Regions from separate parts of the Exiguobacterium sp. s89 genome, predicted to be linked through region 1. Evidence: riboswitches for the same ligand, from Rfam matches in the RefSeq annotation. Region 1 holds a riboswitch; each other region holds the start of a gene.
The links. A riboswitch is a leader RNA that binds a small molecule or an ion and turns the genes downstream of it on or off. The one in region 1 is predicted to bind thiamine pyrophosphate.

Region 1 (4,473 bases):
TGTGCTTGTGAAGCCATGCCGACCACACCGAAGCATTCCATCGCTGCACCACCTGCGAGTGTTGCGATGACGTCACTTGTGATGTCAATATTGCCATATGTTGTCTTCATTTCAATTGCCATATGGAGTAGCCTCCTTTATTCGGAATGATTCCTAATGTACATTCTACAATAAGTACCTAGTTATTAAAAGAACCTGCTCCAGAAACTCGGTCAATTAGCGCGATAACCTCATTCATTATTCAAATCCTTGCGAGTAATGTCAAGTTTTTTTCTTGTCATGGTATGATTTTCTAGTTGCATCGGGAAAAAAGCCGTGCTAATATAAACGAGTGTCTATTAGGACGAACCCACATAAAAAAGGAGGGGAAACGCATGGCACGTAAATGCTACGTAACAGGTAAATCACCTAAATCAGGTAACAACCGTTCGCACGCACTCAACAAGACAAAACGTACTTGGGGTGTGAACGTACAAAAAGTTCGTATTCTCGTTGACGGTAAACCGAAACGCGTTTGGGTTTCAGCTCGCGCACTTAAATCTGGTCTCGTTGAACGCGTATAATACTTATACACGAACGAATAAATCCCAACGGCATTCGCCGATGGGATTTTTTTTTGCTTATTTTTTGACGACCATGACGAGAACGATCCCCCGATGAACCGTCAATCGGGCAAATGCTTCAGTCCATTCATTGGAAATCGTCAGCGCTTCTTCACTCTTGATGTCATGATGTTCGAGCGGGTACTTGACACCATCAATAGAAATAGTCGCTGTCTTCCAAGGTATGAAAGACAAATAGTAGCCTTCTTTTTTTGAAAAGCTATAATCACCGGCTTTAACGAGATAGACCGTTTGACCATTCCCATGCAAAACCATCTCAGGATACTTCTCGAGCAAACCGACGTTCGCGAACGTCATATCGACTCGCCCACCGAGCGCCCCGTATACGTGCATCCTCGTTGCCCCTCGCTCTCTTGCCAACTGAAGCGCAATCTCAAGGTCCGTCATATCTTTCTCGGACGGATAGCGTAACGCTTCTTTCGGTGGTTTTCCCACAAACGAGTCAAAATCTCCGACCACAACGTCCGGTTCAATCCCTTCATCTAACAGTCTCTGATAACCTCCATCAACACCGATGACATAATCGGCATGACGCGGTAAAGGAATAACTTCCGGACTTGCCGCGACGATCAAGACATTCATTGACGAATGTCCCGTGTAGCTACACGTGTGAAACGTGGAGCTGTTGTAAAGAGTAATACTAATACGATGGCTGAAATAATAAAGGATGGGGCCATGTACGTCGCGTTATAACCGAGTGAATACGCTACGACCGGACCTTCCGCATACTCGGCGAAAAAGACGATACCCGAGATGACATGTGCCGCATAACGCAACACCGACCCGATCAAGGCACCGAGCACCAAATATGTCGCGAGTGTCTTCGTCGCACCTTGACCGGCCGCCTGTTTCACACGACCAGCAAACATACCCGCCATACCGACGAGGCCATAAGCGACCGTATAGTCGAGCAAGAACTGTACAGGTGTGAAGATGTAGGCACCGAACAACAGTTGAAGCGTCCCGACGAGTGCACCTGTCGCAAGTCCCCCTTTCAATCCGTGACGGAATGCCATCACAAAGATTGGGAGCATCGCTAGACTAATCGAACCCCCTTGTGGCAAGCGGTATGGGATGAGTAAATCAAAGATTAGCCCGAGCGCCGCAAACAATGAAATTTCGATGAGCGCTTGTAATTTAAAACGTGATTTCATCTTTCTTCCTCCTTTAACTGTTTGAACGACAAAAAGCAGCATGACGTAAACGCCATGCTGCTTAGATTCGCAACGTGCATTTTCGCCACATCCCTACGTCCGTGTGAACGGAACAGGTTCAAAGGGTTAGCGTATGCCTCTCAGCCACATCATGTGACACCCCTTGCGACAATATCTTGTTGTTCTATCGTTGATTATACACGAGATGCGCCACGAATGCTATCGATGGCTGCTTTATAATCCGGTTGATTGTAGATGGCCGAACCGGCAACTAGTACATCGGCACCCGCATCGATGCAATGTTTCGCCGTCTCTTCGTTGACCCCACCATCGATTTCAATTTCAAAATCAAGTTGGCGATCCTGACGCAGTTGGTTGAGCGCTGAAATTTTCGGTACGACCGATTCAATGAACGCTTGTCCACCAAACCCTGGGTTGACGGTCATGAGCAATACCATATCAACATCTGGGAGCACATGTTCGATCGTCGACAATGGTGTATGCGGATTCAAGACGACTCCACATTTCGCACCAGCCACTTTGATTTGTTGCAAGACACGATGCAAATGGTTCGTTGCTTCCACATGAACGGTCACGATATCCGCGCCTGCCTTCACAAAATCTTCCACGTATCGCTCCGGTTGGTCAATCATCAAGTGCACATCGAGGACCATATCTGATTTTTTACGTAAGCTCGCGAGCACAGGTAGACCAATCGAAATGTTTGGCACGAACTGACCGTCCATCACATCGAAATGGATATAGTCCGCTCCCGCTTCTTGAACAGCTTTCACTTCTGCCTCCAAATTGGCAAAATCGGCAGCTAAAATGGATGGTGCAATTTTAATCATCTGTCAATACCTCCGTTTTCGATCATTTAACTCTTCCATAAAGGTAACATAATTATCGTAGCGAGTTGAAGCAATTTTACCATCTTGAACGGCTTGTTTAATGGCGCAGCCTGGTTCGTTGATGTGAACACATCCTCGGAACTTGCAATCGTCGTGTCGTTCGACAAACTCCGGGAAACACCATCTGAGCTCATCAGTCTCGAGTTCCTGTGGAAACTCCAAACTCGAAAATCCCGGTGTATCTGCTACTAGTCCGTCCGCCAATTGAATCAACGTCACATGACGCGTCGTATGCTTCCCCCGACCGAGCGACTTGGAGATTTTACCGGTTGCTAACTCGAGTTCTGGTGCGACTGCATTCAGTAGCGAACTTTTTCCGACGCCCGTCTGCCCGGCAAAGACACTCGTCTTCCCTTTAAAGAGTCTCCGTACTTGCTCGACTCCATCCGAAAGCTCCGTTGACGTCTCAATCACATCATATCCGATTGCACGATAGCAATCGGCCGCCTCTTGAATCGGTCCGGTTTCTGTTTCACTCAGCAAGTCCATCTTCGTCAAGACGATGATCGGATGGATCTGTTTTGACTCAATCAGAATGAGGAATCGATCAAGCAAATGATAGGAAAATGCTGGCTCTTTTACTGAAAAGAGGAGAAATGCTTGATCGATGTTGGCAATCGGCGGTCGGACGAGATGGTTCTGACGCTCCTCTACTTCAAGAATATATCCGGTCCCATCCTCTTGGTCTTGAATCACTACATCGTCACCAACTACAGGCGAGATGTTACGTTTCCGAAAGTTTCCTCTGGCGCGACACCGAATCTCTTGATTCGATTCGGTCATGACATCATAAAATCCACCCTGTAAGCGAATAATCGTTCCTTTCAATATGACTACCTCCTTTAAAAAGAGGTGACGCTACCGTCACCTCTTTATTGTGCCTCTTTGGCTTGCGCATATGTGACTGAATCGGTTCGGACGATCTCACCATCAACTTCAATCGTTGCTGTCCCGACTTCGTTGGGGGCAATGACGAGCGTATACGAATACGTTGTTGTTTCTGTGATTTCATCTCGTAATACTTCAATTTCACCACGTGCATCGACCGTACGAATGACGACTTCGACCGCTTTCGGTTTTTTGTCTTTATCCGGTTGCTCGACTTCGACACTGACTTCTCGTTCAATCGAAACATCGGTCGGTTCAACGCCCTCTGAGACGATGACTGTGAGTTCTGTACCAGGGTCAACTGCAGTCCCTGCCGTCGGAAGTTGGCGGATGATTTGACCTTTTGGAACACTTGTCGAAAATTCATCACGTCTCACAATTTTCAGTTTGTTTTGCTCAGCATAGGTCGATGCTTCCTCGAACGTGTACCCGGCAAGATTCGACAGTTCCACTTTGTTGCTTCCTGTCGATACGACGAGCGTGACCGTTACTTCGGACGGCACGACCTCTTCACCTGGTTCGAGCGATTGGGAAATAACATCTCCATTGTCGACCGTTTCTGAAGCCTCTGTTTTAATTTCAAGGTCACTGAACGCCAAGTCTTTTAGCATTCGTTCAGCCGCAGTTTGCGAAAGTCCTTCCACATTCGGCATCTCGACCGTCTCTTTACCGGCAGAAACGACAATTGACACCGTCGTGCCTCGTTTCGGTTTACGTCCTTCTTGAGGGTTTTGCGAAATGACCTCACCTTCTTTGACGTCATCGCTCGCCCGCTCTGTCACTTCGACGACAAAGCCTGCGTTTTCAAGTTCAGACGTGGCATCACCGATGCTCATTCCGACAACATCAGGTACGACGGCACGTGACACCTCATCAGCGACCACGTATGCTGCGATA
Region 2 (4,473 bases), on a different contig from region 1:
CAATCTCTCGTACCAGTCAAACGATTGCGTGCTCATGAGACATTGCAAGAGTGGTTCCAACGCATCGATTTACCGATGAACCCATCTGTTTATCATGCGGTTCGCTACGGCACCTCCTCAGGTGTGACGATTTCTGAAGACGATATACTTCACTTCAAGAACACACTCGATCACTATGCGACACGTCCTCACCCCGAGTGAGAATGTGCACAGGTTCTGCTTTTTCGTCATGAATGATAAAATGGTGGAAAATGTAAGTTGAGGGGATGAAATCATGAGACGATGGGCGATGTTCGGATTAAGTGCACTTTTACTCACAGGTTGTACGGATACAGTGGCAGACAATCCGATTCCAATCGAATCACCGGATGAACCCATCACAGAATGGACACGTGAGGACTTTAAAGACGTCTATGACCAATATGAACAAACGAAACCGCTCCTTACTGCCCTTGAACAACAAGGAATCAAACCGTTTCGCGAGACGTTCGAACGCGTCATCATCGCCGGAAACGGCCTCGAGCATACGTATGCGGATATTTACCCATTCAAGCTCGATGACGGGACGTATGCTACCATTTTCGATAATCAGGACGGAACGGTGATCAATGGATCTGAGTCGGTCGCTCCGCTATTCTGGCAGGAGGAATCCTTCCTTCAATACGTCGAAGAGATTGAAAATCGTAAATTCGGTACAAGTGCTCCACCTACCGATGTCGTCCTCACGCAGGATGAATTCCAAACGGTCTATGACCGCCATGCCTACACGTCAGCCCTCCTCGTCGAACTCGATGAAGCGGGCGTCGAACTGGCCCGGGACCCAATCGATGACGTGATCATCGCCGGGAACGGCGTGACCGAAGTCACTGCCGACTTGTTCGTATTCGATGTCGCGAGCGGATATGCCATCGTATACGACCAGGATGGAGAAATATTAAAAGGTCCCGAATCCATCTCACCGCTCTTTTGGAACGAGAAGGACTATGAGGATCTGTTAGCCAAGAATGAGGGATAATTTCGCCCATTTTCCGATTTTAGCTATGCTATACTCAAATCAATAAACGACCACTAGGGGAGCCTTCGGGCTGAGACGGCATTGTGCCGGACCCTTTGAACCTGATCTGGCTCATACCAGCGTAGGGAAGTGGCTTGGGATACGTCTCTGTATATCCACGCCATTTTTCCGTCTGGAAACGTGGCGTTTTTATTTTGAAAGGAGATTATTCATGCGTATTCAACAACTCACTTGGATGGCGATGCTCGTCGCCATCGCCGTCGTCGGCTCGATGTTCATCTCGATTCCCACAGGTGTCGCCCGCGCTTATCCGATTCAGCATATGGTGAACGTGATTGCCGCAGTCACCATCGGCCCAATCGGAGCCGTCCTCGTCGCATTCGTGACCGGACTCATTCGCGTCATGACCGGCACAGGGTCACTGCTCGCGTTCCCCGGTGGCATGATTGGCGCGTTTCTTGCCGGCATTTTCTTCGTTCGCACGAACCGCTTCTATGCTGCCGCTCTCGGAGAAATCATCGGGACTGGGGTTATCGCTTCGTTGATTGCCGTCCCGTACGCGAAACTGTTAATGGGCTCGACGTTCGGTGCTTTCTTCTTCGTCCCGGCGTTCCTGGCCTCTAGTTTGACCGGCGCGCTTCTCGGTTGGCTCGTCTTGTCACGCGTCAAACAGTTGCGACCGAGTATACTCAAATAAAAGCCCCTCAATTGGATGGAAATGGTAAACTATAGACAACATCTATAGAGGAGGGGTTTTATGTCTCGTTTCAATCAACTTGTAGCGGGTGGTATGTTGTTGTTTTTGTCCGGACTCTTATACACACTCGAACGCATCGCACTCTACATACGTTGGTACGCCGAAATCTCAACCGGGAGTTGGTTGGAAAAACCGACGTTTGTCGATCCGTTTCTCCAAAACTGGTTCGTTACCCTATTCTTCTTTGCAGCTATCGTTCTCTTTTCGATGGGCATGAATGCTACAAAAACAACAAGTCCAGCCGAGAATCCGACCGACTCATGACGGTCGGTTTTTTGTATGATAGACCCAAATCGCTTCACCATTCCATTCATCAATTAAGCCGCTGTCGACAAAGCCGTTCTTCGCATAAAATCGTTTCGCAGCTTCATTCTCTTGATGGAGGCTCAGGATGATATCATCGACATCATATTTTGTCTGAATCCAGTCCACCGCCATGCGTAGGCACTTCGTTCCAACACCTTTCCCCTGTTCGTTTTGATCCATCATGAAACGATCGAGCCACACATACCGTTCTGTCTGGTTTTCTGCTCCGACCATCATGAAGCCAACCGGTCGCTCACCGTCATAAAATGCATAGCTCTGCCAATTATATTTCGTATCCTCAGCCATCTCTTGAAGCGACTCGGCATTTGTCTCGATGAATCGGGATTGTTTCTCGTCCACTGTCAGAGCGATGACCGCATCTCGATTGACTGCATCAATCGGTTGAATCGTGATTTCATTTCCTTTCATGCTTTCACCTCATTGGTTTCTATCCTTTTCTCTCTTCCATACGATTTCTTCCGTAAAAAGTTTCTTACCCCGTATCTTCAAAAGCACGCGTTCGGTACACTAAAATAAATGGGAAGTTGTCGTCTTTTTCACATCATAGCTTCATCCGCTTAGTATTTGACTAGGCCATATCGTACACTTCATCAAAATTGAATGAGAGGAATCATCCTAATGAAACAAATCCATCATATCTGTATCCAAACGCCTGACTATCTTGCGTCCAAGACATTTTACGAAGCACTCGGTTTTGAACTCGTCCAAGAGTCGCGAAACTTCCATACGCGTGACTTCAACAGTTGGCTCAAGCTCGGTGATTTTTATATCGAGCTCCAGACTGCTAAAACGAATGAAACGTTACAAGATTATTCGAAACATATGGCCGGTCCCGTCCATTTTGCGATCTATGTGGATGACCTCAAAGCGGAAGTCGCACGACTCGAACAACTCGGCGTCACGTTTTTACCGAAGCACGGTGGCAACATCTATTTCGTCGTCGACGGTCATTTAAGTAAACTGAAAGCACCAGAAGGAACCATCATTGAACTGCGCGATACGTTTCTGATCAACTGAGGTCGACGTGCCTCTTGTTTGTTGGACACATCTTCACGTTTCCCGCACTCGTTTCATCGGGAATGGATATGAAAAGGATGTGTTGTTCATGATCAAATATCTCGATTATTGGAGCTACTTGTCACTCTCCCTGGCAAAGCTCTTCTTTTTTAGCTGGTTGACCGCGACGGCGTTCGACTTTTCGTTCTTTCTCATCAACTTGGCGACGATTTTGCTCCTGACGAGTTGGGCACTTGCCGTGTCTTATCCGATCCGCCGATGGATTTTATACGTTTCTCTGTTCCTGCATAGTACCCTGCTCGTCTCAGACGTCTGGTACTATCGCTATTTTGAAGACTTATTATCCGTCGCTTTACTATCCGATATCGGGCAGATGGGAGATGTCGGGGGTGGCTTTTTGACGCTCATCCGCCCAATCGATGCGTTCTTCTTTATCGACCTCATCATCTACGGTTTGATTTTGCGTTATATGAAACGTCATCCTGTCCGTGAAGTGAAGTGGAACGGAAGACGGTTAGCGATTGCCGGCTTCACACTTGGATTTCTTCTTTTCACGATCCCGCTCACGCTCAGTTATCAGCGTGGGGAAAAATGGATTGCAGACGACCCGATCTCGAATATGCGTGAATACTACCATCTTGGATTTTGGGGCTATCACGCGATGGATGTCGCTCGAGGCGTCGAACGTGCCATGGGCTGGAACGAAGCCTTGACAGACGAGGAGCGTTCTCAAATCCGAGCACTTTCTTATCAGGAATTAAGTGCCCCGAGTCAGGATACGAACGTCATCGTCTTACAACTCGAATCATTCCAAACATCCGTCATCGATCAACAGATCGATGGACAGGAACTGACCCCGAATTTGAACCGATTGCGACGTGACCTGCTTTACTTCCCGAACGTGTATCATCAGACACATGAGGGACGGACGTCCGATGCAGAGTTCATCGTCAACACGTCACTCTATCCTGTCAAATCTGGTTCCGTCTACACGCGTTTCCCGGGAAATAAGTTCAGCGCACTCTCTCAATCATTGAACGAGGCGGGCTATGATACAGCAGCCATGCACTCATTCCGTAAAGACTTTTGGAATCGGGATGATTTTTACGACAACATCGGGTTCAATCATTTCTTTAGCGACAAAGACTATCCCGATCAAGGAATCATCGGGATGGCACTCAACGACCAGGAATTCTTAAATACGTCGGTTGGATTTATGGAAGAGTTGGATGAACCATTTTACGCATTTTTAGTCGCTTTAACGAGTCATACACCGTACGATATCCCGGAAGACGAGAAGCGGTTGGACCTATCTGATATCGATGACCCCCTTCTCGAAAACTACTATCATACCGTT
Region 3 (4,473 bases), 380 kb from region 1:
GTCCCTGCCCCGAATGTCACATCATGCGCCTTCATCGGGGATGGTCTCAATCGATTAGCCATCACAACAGCACGTGAAGGGATGGACGAGGAGGCGTTAACCGAACATCCGGACGCTGGATCGGTATTTATTATCGAGACAGATGTGAAAGGGATGCCGCTTTATCGCTTTGGGCGTTGAGGAGGACATACGATGGTGAAACGACTGTTAGTGCGAGCAGGTATTGGATTGGCAGTTGCGGCAGCGGTCAAGGTGGGAATTCAAAAATTACAAGAAAGTCGAGCGCGGGAAGAGGATCATTCTTATCTCGATCCGAAGTGGGACGAGGTCCCGAGTGTCGATTCGGACAAGGACGAGGATGAAGTCGGATTGACGCAGCTCGACTCCATTTATCGAGCCGAGTGGCAAGCGAACGCCTATCCGCGTTCAGAAGCAGAACGGAAAGCGTTGGAAGAATAATTGAATGTTCATGAAAACACGTCGATGAGGCGTGTTTTTTTATTGACAAAAGGGTGGAACCGTTACATTATACAAAGAGTAATGATTACTATTTAACGGAGGTCCATCATGAAACGAATTCCAATTACGGTACTCTCAGGTTATCTTGGTAGCGGGAAGACGACACTGCTCAACCACATTTTACATAACCGTGATCACAAAAAATATGCGGTCATCGTAAACGATATGAGTGAGTTGAACATCGATGAGAAGTTGATTGAACAGGGCGGATTCTCCCGTACCGATGAAAAGTTAGTCGAGCTCTCGAACGGGTGCATTTGCTGTACGTTACGTGAAGATTTGCTCACGGCTGTCGATGAGCTGACAAAGAATCGTGACCTCGATGGGATTATCATCGAGTCATCAGGGATTTCCGAGCCAATTCCCGTCGCACAGACGTTCACGTATGCCGACGACGCCCTTGGGATCGATTTGACGAGCCGTGTCTATATCGATGCGATGGTCACCGTCGTCGACGCGTACCGCTTCTTCAAGGATTTCAATTCCGGTGAATCGCTCATGGAACGTCAACAAGCCGTCGACACAGGTGACGTTCGCGAAGTGGTCGACCTACTCGTCGACCAAGTCGAATTTGCGGATATCATCGTATTGAATAAGGCGGACCGGGTGACTGAAGCGGAGCTGCAGGAGATGAAGGGTCTGCTCAAGACGCTCAACCCGAGCGCACGATTGTTGACTTCGACCTACTCGGACGTGGCGTTAGACAATCTACTAGACGTCCGTTTGTTCGATTTCGATCAGGCGATGCATGCGGCGGGATGGATTCAAGAGCTCGAGGCAGAAGAACATACGCCGGAAACGGAAGAGTATGGGATCAGTTCGTTCGTTTACCGTCGTCGTCGACCGTTCCATCCTGAGCGTTTGATGAATTGGATGGAGCATTATCCAGAAGAAATCGTTCGCGCCAAAGGGTTCTTATGGATCGCGTCACGGAACGACCTTGCCTGTCTCTTCTCTCAAGCCGGATACGCGTCGACGCTCGAACACGCGGGCCGTTGGCTAGCGACACTTCCGGAGAATGAACGAGAGGCGATGTTTGCCTCAGAACCTGAACTACGCGAGGACTACATCGAGCCGTACGGAGATCGACAGAACGAATTGGTCCTCATCGGTCAACGGATGGACCGGGAGACGGTCGAGCGGTCACTTGATGCTTGCTTGTTGACGGATGAGGAGATGGTGGAGCCGTGGAATGCCTTCCATGACCCACTTCCTGGTAATGGCCAACTCGTCACTTATTCAGATTGACCGTTTACAAAGTGACGAAACATCGCTATACTGTGACTGCATAAGTAACCGCATATCAATGACTGCACTAGGGGTGCTTCGGCTGAGATGAGAGCATGGCTCCAATCCCTTATAACTCGATCCAGGTAATACTGGCGTGAGGAAGTGCGGCACTTTCTCTATGCAAGTTTGTATAGATTTTGTTGCTGCATTCTCATGAATGCGGCTTTTTCTATGCAAACACATATAGAGGGGGAAACAAGATGAATGAATCATGTGGCACGAGTCCGATTGTCGGATTTCGCTTCACGCTTAGCCCGATGACAGATGACTTTGTCGGGACGATTAAAGGAGCATTGAAAGGAACAAATATGACAGGTGTGTGGCGACATACGGATGACGTATCGACCGTGATCCGAGGGCGCGTCGAGCACGTGTTCGACGTCGCACGGACAGTCTTGAGTCTGGCTTCGGAAGAAGGACGCCATGTCTCGATGAGCGGAACCTTCTCCGTCGGATGTCCGGGAGATTCGGCTGGGGATGAGGCGCTCGATGCACCACCACAACCATTGAATGGAATGTCAAGAGAGCAGTATGTCTCTTCACAGTTCGCGCTTTATCCGATGGGTGCAGGTAACTATATGGATCTCATCTATGATGAAATCGAACAAGCGAAACAGGCTGGTGTGTATAATGACTCAATGCACTACGCGTCAGGAATTCATGGGAATTTGGATGATGTGTTCTCGTATTACGAGGCGGCGTTCAACCGGACGCGCGAGAAGAATCGACACGTCGTCATGACGGTGACGTTCAGTGTGAACAGTCCGTCACATGGAGGTCAACATGCTTAAGTCGTGGAAATTGAAAGAGGTCGTTCTCGTCTCCGTATTGTCTGTCGTTTTTGCCGTTGTCTATTTATTGTTCGTCCATATCGGGAATTTATGGGCAGGGTTGATTGGACCAATCGCCTATGAGTGGATCTTCGGTATCTGGTTCATCGTGTCAATCATCTCGGCGTATATCATTCGAAAACCGGGTGCTGCCTTCATTTCGGAAGTGATGGCTGCGACGATTGAAATGTTGATTGGGAATGCGATCGGACCGCGCATCATCCTGGTCGGCATCGTTCAAGGTCTTGGTGCTGAAGCCGTCTTTGCAATGACGGGTTATCGTCGATATGAGCTATGGGTTCTCATGCTTGCTGGATTTGGCTCGGCCGTCACGAGTTTCGTGTACACCTACTTCATGAGCGGATTTGCGATGCTTGAACCGGGATATGTAGCGACGATGTTCGGGCTCCGTGCGGTTAGTGGCATGGTCATCGCAGGAATCGGTGGGAAGTTGCTCAGTGACCTGTTGCTCAAGACAGGGTCACTTCGCGGCTATGCAATCGCTCGGAGTGGGAACGTCCATGGTTGAGACAGAATCGCTTTCATTCCGGTTTCCAGAAAGTCAGGACACCATTTTAAAAGAGGTGACACTTTCCATACGACCTGGACGTACCGTATTGAGCGGAGCGAGCGGAAGTGGGAAATCGACGCTTCTTGCGCTATTCAACCGTCTCTATCCAGAGAATTGTGATGGGATCCTTGAAGGCAGACTCGAACTGTTCGGACGTTCACACGACGACTATGCACCGGGCGAGATCAATCAGCGGGTCGGGACCGTGTTCCAAGACCCGGACACACAGTTCGTGATGGAACGGGTGGAAGAGGAACTCATCTTCACACTCGAAAATTTGGAGACACAAGTCGAGGTAATCGATCAGCGCGTGACAGAGATTCTCGAGTCACTCCAACTGACCGATTATCGAAATCGACTCATCGATTCCTTGTCAGGCGGGGAGAAACAGCGGATTGCCGTCGCCTGCGCCATGGTTGGACAACCGGAATGGTTGCTTCTCGATGAGCCGTTGACGCACCTTGACCCGGTGACCGCGTATCGATTCGTCGAATGGCTCGATCAAATGGATGACGTGAACGTCATCGTTGTCGAACATCGCGCGCATATGTGGGGAGACTTTTTTGATTGGCAGATCGAACTTGAAGAAGGACGGATTGTACGTAACGAACCGTTTCGATCGGTCGATGATTTTACATTCACACCGTCGTCAACACCACAACAAGAAGTCGAGCACTATGTGGTCGACGAGGTGGTGCGTGACACATTCCAATTAAAAAGTGTGACACTTCAAGTTCGCATTGGGGAAGTGATCGCCATTTTGGGTCCGAATGGGAGCGGAAAGTCGACGTTTTTACGAAGTTTGACGGAATGTGATCGCCGTGTCGGACTCGTCCCTCAATCTCCGGAACACTTATTTTTCATGAATTCGGTCGAGCAAGAACTGCAGTTTGGCCATGAGGAATCGATTGATATCGTGTTGGAGGATCTATCACTCGAGAATAAACGATCTCTCCATCCACTTTCGCTCAGTCATGGGCAGAAGCGACGACTCGCTGTCGGGATCCAGTTACTCTCAAACAAACAGTTGCTTGCCTTTGATGAACCGACGGCAGGGCAGGACGAGCCGTCACTCCATGCACTCGAGATGTTAATGAAGCGACATGCGAAAAAGGGACAGACGATCCTGTTCGTGACCCATGACTTGTCGTTCGCCAACATCGCCAATACGTTCTATCTGATGAAGGATGGGGTACTCTCAGGACCGTTCGGGGATGAACTTTGGCAGGACACGGAGAAACTTCATCATTATCGGTTAGTGGG
Region 4 (4,473 bases), on a different contig from region 1:
GTGATTGCAGTCAGCACGCTCGTCCCGAATACGCCGAGCTCTTGAAACGTTTTGAGATCGGCTTGAATGCCGGCTCCTCCGCCTGAATCAGATCCTGCAATTGTCAAAACTTGAGGTTTCATCATGTCGACACCTCGATTCGATTCGTCGGAATTGTATGTTGCGTCAATTGATGGAGGGCATTTAAAAAGTGAATCGGAAAGTCTCCCGGTCCTTCTGCTCGCTCACTCGCTAGCTCACCGGAATAAGTATAGCCTGACATGGCGGTCACCGTCGCTTTAAGGGCGTTCTTTTCGACTGCTAGACAAGCTCCGACCACTGCACTGAGTAAACATCCCGTACCGGTCGTCTCAGTCATGCGTTTCGTCCCGCCGTGTATTTCCATGACGACGTTCCCGTCGCTGACCATATCTTCTTTTCCAGTCACGGCCACGACACATCCGTATCGTTTCGCTGCTTCAAGCGCCAATTGTCGCGGTTCGCATGCACCGTCTCCAACATCGACACCACGAGCTGCCCAATCGACACCAATCAACGTCGCGATTTCTCCTGCATTTCCTCGAATGGCCGTGACACGCACGTGACGCAAAATACGTTCGACCACATCTCGTCGGAATGACGTCGCCCCGACTCCGACCGGGTCGAGTACAATGGGGCATCCTGCCTCGTTCGCCGCCTGCCCTGCACGAATCATCGTGGCTTCGGTCATCGTACTAAGTGTCCCGATATTTAACACGAGCGCATCACTTATAAATGTCATCTCTGCCACTTCTTCGATTGCATCCGCCATGACGGGAGAGGCACCGATGGCGAGCAGTCCATTCGCCGAAAAATTCGCCACGACTGTGTTCGTGATGTTGTGAATGAGCGGTGCCTGCTTCCGAATCTCACTCCAAATCTCATGTCTCATTGGTTGACCTCCTGTGACAATGTCCACGACTCAAGTGTCCAAGCCATTTCCCAAAAAGCGACTTCGTAATAGCAACTCTTCAAGAACAGTTTCGTATAACGCACACGCTCTTCTTCTGTCGCTTGTCCTGCGAGCTCATCTAATCGATCGATTTGTTCTTCCACCAATTCGCGGAACCACTCTGAGCCATACGTCGCAATCCAGGCCGAATAAATCGGATGATCAGGACGCTTGTCTTTAAGACGTTCGCCAATCTCGTAATACACCCAGTAGCACGGAAGGATCGACGCGAGCACGTCCCCGAGTGTCGGTCCTGCCTGTTGCATATGGAGCGCATACGCATAAGCGGTCGGAGCCGGCTCGAATGTCGCCAATTCGACATCCGTTACGTCGAGCATCGTAAAGAACTCTCGATGAAGTGAGAGTTCCGCCTCAATCGTGTGTAAGGCATGTGTTAAAAAACGGCTTGATAGTTCCATCGTCGGTGCGAGCGTCGCCCCCTTCGCCTGCACTTTCGAAAACTGATTCAAATAATAAGAGTCTTGCATGACGTAATGTCTGAACTTCTTCTCATCGAGCGTTCCTTCTCCGAGTGAACGGACAAACGGGTGATGAAAGCTTGCTTCAAACAATCCATCTGCTTCCTGACGTAAGTGATCTGTAAATTTCATATGAACTCCCCCTTATAACAGATAAAAGACGCCGCCTCCCATAACGGAAGCGGCGTCTCGAACAGTCATATCTAGGTGAAGCCATATGAGTCGTTTCGCCCACTTCCCTACGCTAGCGTGAACTAGATCAGGTTCAAAGGGTCTGGACCATGTCCATCTCAGCCGCGTAACGCGACTCCCCTAGTGGCAAACATTATGAAATTCAGTCGTCTTCGACCACATTCTATCAATTTTTTCATCAATTGCAAACCTTTTCCGATCCCGTTTTTCATTCTTCGCTTCGGGAATGGGTAAGGAAGCACATTGATAAGAAAAGGATGTGGACAGAATGAATACGATTTTATTGACGATTGCATTACTCTTCATCAGCTTGAACGTGTTTTGGTTTTTCAAACGTCAAACGTATAAACAGACAGGATTTGATGGGAGGTTGTTCGCTCAGTTATTCGTCAGCCTATTTGGTGTCATGTTAGGGTTCACGTTGATTTATTATGCGCTATCTCGCGATTCAGTCATTCTTGTGACCTCCCTCGAATCCATGAATGCTGTTGAACCGACTTGGGAAAACCTCCTGTACTTCAGCGGGGTCACCCTACTATCGATTGGCTTTGGTGATTTGTTGCCAATCGGATTGACCCGATTATTCGCTATCATCGAAGGCGCAATCGGTATTTTATTACCGAGTGCCTTCTTCATCAAATCGATGTATCAGAAAGACGAGTGAAGATTTTCTAGCGTCCGGTGATGAGCAAAAACATATTGAACGCGACGAGACCAAGAGGAAGCATCGCAACCAAAATGATTGGCCATTTCTTTAAACGAATGCCGACAAAGAGGACGAGACTTCCGACTAAAAGGGCAATAAATGTCGTATATGGATTCATGAAAAAACGCTCCTTTCTCTATAAGGAGCGTTTCCCGGCTCTCGCCGTCATTAATCGTTCGAATGTCGAAGTGTTGCACATGCAGCACGGACGCGTCTCGCTTCTTCCTCCTGAAATACGAAATGGCCTTGTTCGGCGACGCGTTGCGCGCAAAAGAAAAAGAGTGATTGTAATCGGTCATGCGTGTCCTCAATGGCGCTCAGTTCAGCCGAGGCATACGTCGCCCCGAGCATCTCCCATAACTCTTCCGGTAAATGGTCGCGCATCCCGTCCCCTGACTTCCCAAGATTCACCGAGAAATCTGTCGCATAACCGATGTTCCATTCCATCATCTGACGGAGCATATTCCGCATGATGTCGAGGTGGTCGAGCGCATATAGCACTTGATGCCGCTTGATTCCTTTGACGACATAGAGCGACACCCACCAAAACTCATTCCAACAAGCCGCATACTCGTCAGCAGACGGATGTTTCACACGATACGATGTGTCTGACGGCGTCACATCTGGATGATCATCTCGGTCAAAGATGATTTGACTGAGCGAGTCGGCTTCGAGCATCGCTTCAAGTTGATCAACACACCGAATCGTCAAATCAATACGGTGTCCGTCTACATATTGCACTAAAAACGTTACATGTCGTTCGGGATCAGACGTCTCAGGTGTCTGCATAATCAAGACCTCTCCAAACATGTCGATCCATGAGCGATCGGCCGCAACCGCTCTTACATCTTCTACGTAAAAGGCAAGATCGACATCCTGATACGGGTCTGGTCGGATGTTCGGATTGACGAGCGAGCCGTTCAAGACGACCGTTCGGATGTATTCACGTTCTGTTGCGAACGCAACCAGCTGTTCAATGATTTGTTCCGGCTTCATTCTACAATCGCCCCCAATGAGCGCGCGACTTGGATCGCCTGCATCGCGTCTAATTTTGTTTGCTGTAACGTCACGTTCGAAAAATCAACCCCATCGACGAGTGCTCCTCTGAAGTCGGCACCACGACACACCGCATGTTGAAGTGTCGCCCGGGACAAGTCCGCCTGATACCAAACCGTCTCGGTCAAGTCAGTTCCGTACAGGTCCGCCTCAATTAAACGTACATGGGACCAATCCATCTTTTTGAGCGACACGTGACGAAGATTGACGAACGACCAGTCCCCCTCTTTTACAAGAACGCCTTCAAACTGACTTTCTTCAAAAGATGACCCGGTCATTTTACATTGTTCAAACTCACTCGTGAACAAGTTGGCACCATGAAACTGACAGTTCAAAAATGAACTGCTGACATGACGGGACGCGTTCCATTTCGAATCCGTGAAGTCACAATTGATGAACTGACAGCGCTCCGTTTGTAGTTCTGTTGCATCGACGTATGTGAAGCGACAGTTCTCGAACGTGACGTGTGACAGTTCTTCGTCTCGGAGTGTCACGTCACGGAAATCTTCGTCTCGATATTGCGTATGTGGTTGAAACATATGATCTCTCCTTCAGGTATACTAGAACAGATTACAAAGATTGGAAGTGATATAGATGGACATCGTATTTCCGACTGAACACGGCGTCTTCAATTACCGCGTTGCCGGTATTTTTGTAAAAGACGACCATTTATTGATTCACCGAAACGTCCGGGATGACTTTTGGGCATTACCCGGAGGTCGCGTGACGCTCGGTGAAGAAGCCGCAACCGCGCTCGCACGCGAGCTTCATGAAGAGTTGAACATGCATGTGACCGATACCTCGTTCGCTTTCGTGCACGAGAATTTATTTACGTACAACGACCAACCGTTTCATGAGATTGGACTGTACTTTTATGTAGATGGTGACCTCCCGCTCCAAGACGGCGATTTTTACGGACCTGAAAGAGATCACCTGATTTATCGTTGGCAAAAGCTTGACCGTCTCCAAGACGTCACGCTCTATCCAGAAGTATTGGGTCAACTCCCGAACCGTTTGCCAGTTCATTCACTAAACCCGTCTTGAACTTAGAGAAGCGATTTCAACTCATG

Region 2: linked by a shared signal. The riboswitch ahead of thiW (energy coupling factor transporter S component ThiW) and the one ahead of thiT (energy-coupled thiamine transporter ThiT) in region 1 are both predicted to bind thiamine pyrophosphate.
Region 3: linked by a shared signal. The riboswitch ahead of KNO96_RS01740 (YkoF family thiamine/hydroxymethylpyrimidine-binding protein) and the one ahead of thiT (energy-coupled thiamine transporter ThiT) in region 1 are both predicted to bind thiamine pyrophosphate.
Region 4: linked by a shared signal. The riboswitch ahead of tenA (thiaminase II) and the one ahead of thiT (energy-coupled thiamine transporter ThiT) in region 1 are both predicted to bind thiamine pyrophosphate.

The regions. Positions count from the first base shown of each region.
Region 1 is NZ_JACSKS010000001.1:713,563-718,035, forward strand. Features, by position in the region: gene KNO96_RS03675 (Asp23/Gls24 family envelope stress response protein) at 1-122, opposite strand, end outside; gene rpmB (50S ribosomal protein L28) at 375-563, shown strand; gene KNO96_RS03685 (thiamine diphosphokinase) at 621-1,205, opposite strand; gene thiT (energy-coupled thiamine transporter ThiT) at 1,202-1,777, opposite strand; TPP riboswitch at 1,851-1,951, opposite strand; gene rpe (ribulose-phosphate 3-epimerase) at 1,972-2,628, opposite strand; gene rsgA (ribosome small subunit-dependent GTPase A) at 2,632-3,519, opposite strand; gene pknB (Stk1 family PASTA domain-containing Ser/Thr kinase) at 3,561-4,473, opposite strand, start outside.
Region 2 is NZ_JACSKS010000002.1:17,518-21,990, reverse strand. Features, by position in the region: gene KNO96_RS06050 (hypothetical protein) at 1-201, shown strand, start outside; gene KNO96_RS06045 (hypothetical protein) at 275-1,015, shown strand; TPP riboswitch at 1,061-1,160, shown strand; gene thiW (energy coupling factor transporter S component ThiW) at 1,227-1,712, shown strand; gene KNO96_RS06035 (hypothetical protein) at 1,773-2,036, shown strand; gene KNO96_RS06030 (GNAT family N-acetyltransferase) at 2,031-2,507, opposite strand; gene KNO96_RS06025 (VOC family protein) at 2,718-3,116, shown strand; gene KNO96_RS06020 (LTA synthase family protein) at 3,205-4,473, shown strand, end outside.
Region 3 is NZ_JACSKS010000001.1:335,767-340,239, forward strand. Features, by position in the region: gene KNO96_RS01725 (SMP-30/gluconolactonase/LRE family protein) at 1-180, shown strand, start outside; gene KNO96_RS01730 (hypothetical protein) at 193-459, shown strand; gene KNO96_RS01735 (GTP-binding protein) at 568-1,767, shown strand; TPP riboswitch at 1,827-1,927, shown strand; gene KNO96_RS01740 (YkoF family thiamine/hydroxymethylpyrimidine-binding protein) at 2,010-2,600, shown strand; gene KNO96_RS01745 (ECF transporter S component) at 2,593-3,168, shown strand; gene KNO96_RS01750 (ABC transporter ATP-binding protein) at 3,161-4,473, shown strand, end outside.
Region 4 is NZ_JACSKS010000002.1:50,543-55,015, reverse strand. Features, by position in the region: gene thiD (bifunctional hydroxymethylpyrimidine kinase/phosphomethylpyrimidine kinase) at 1-122, opposite strand, end outside; gene thiM (hydroxyethylthiazole kinase) at 122-910, opposite strand; gene tenA (thiaminase II) at 907-1,581, opposite strand; TPP riboswitch at 1,669-1,773, opposite strand; gene KNO96_RS06270 (ion channel) at 1,910-2,305, shown strand; gene KNO96_RS06265 (hypothetical protein) at 2,313-2,465, opposite strand; gene KNO96_RS06260 (aminoglycoside 6-adenylyltransferase) at 2,516-3,343, opposite strand; gene KNO96_RS06255 (pentapeptide repeat-containing protein) at 3,340-3,942, opposite strand; gene KNO96_RS06250 (NUDIX hydrolase) at 3,998-4,447, shown strand; gene KNO96_RS06245 (YjjG family noncanonical pyrimidine nucleotidase) at 4,450-4,473, opposite strand, start outside.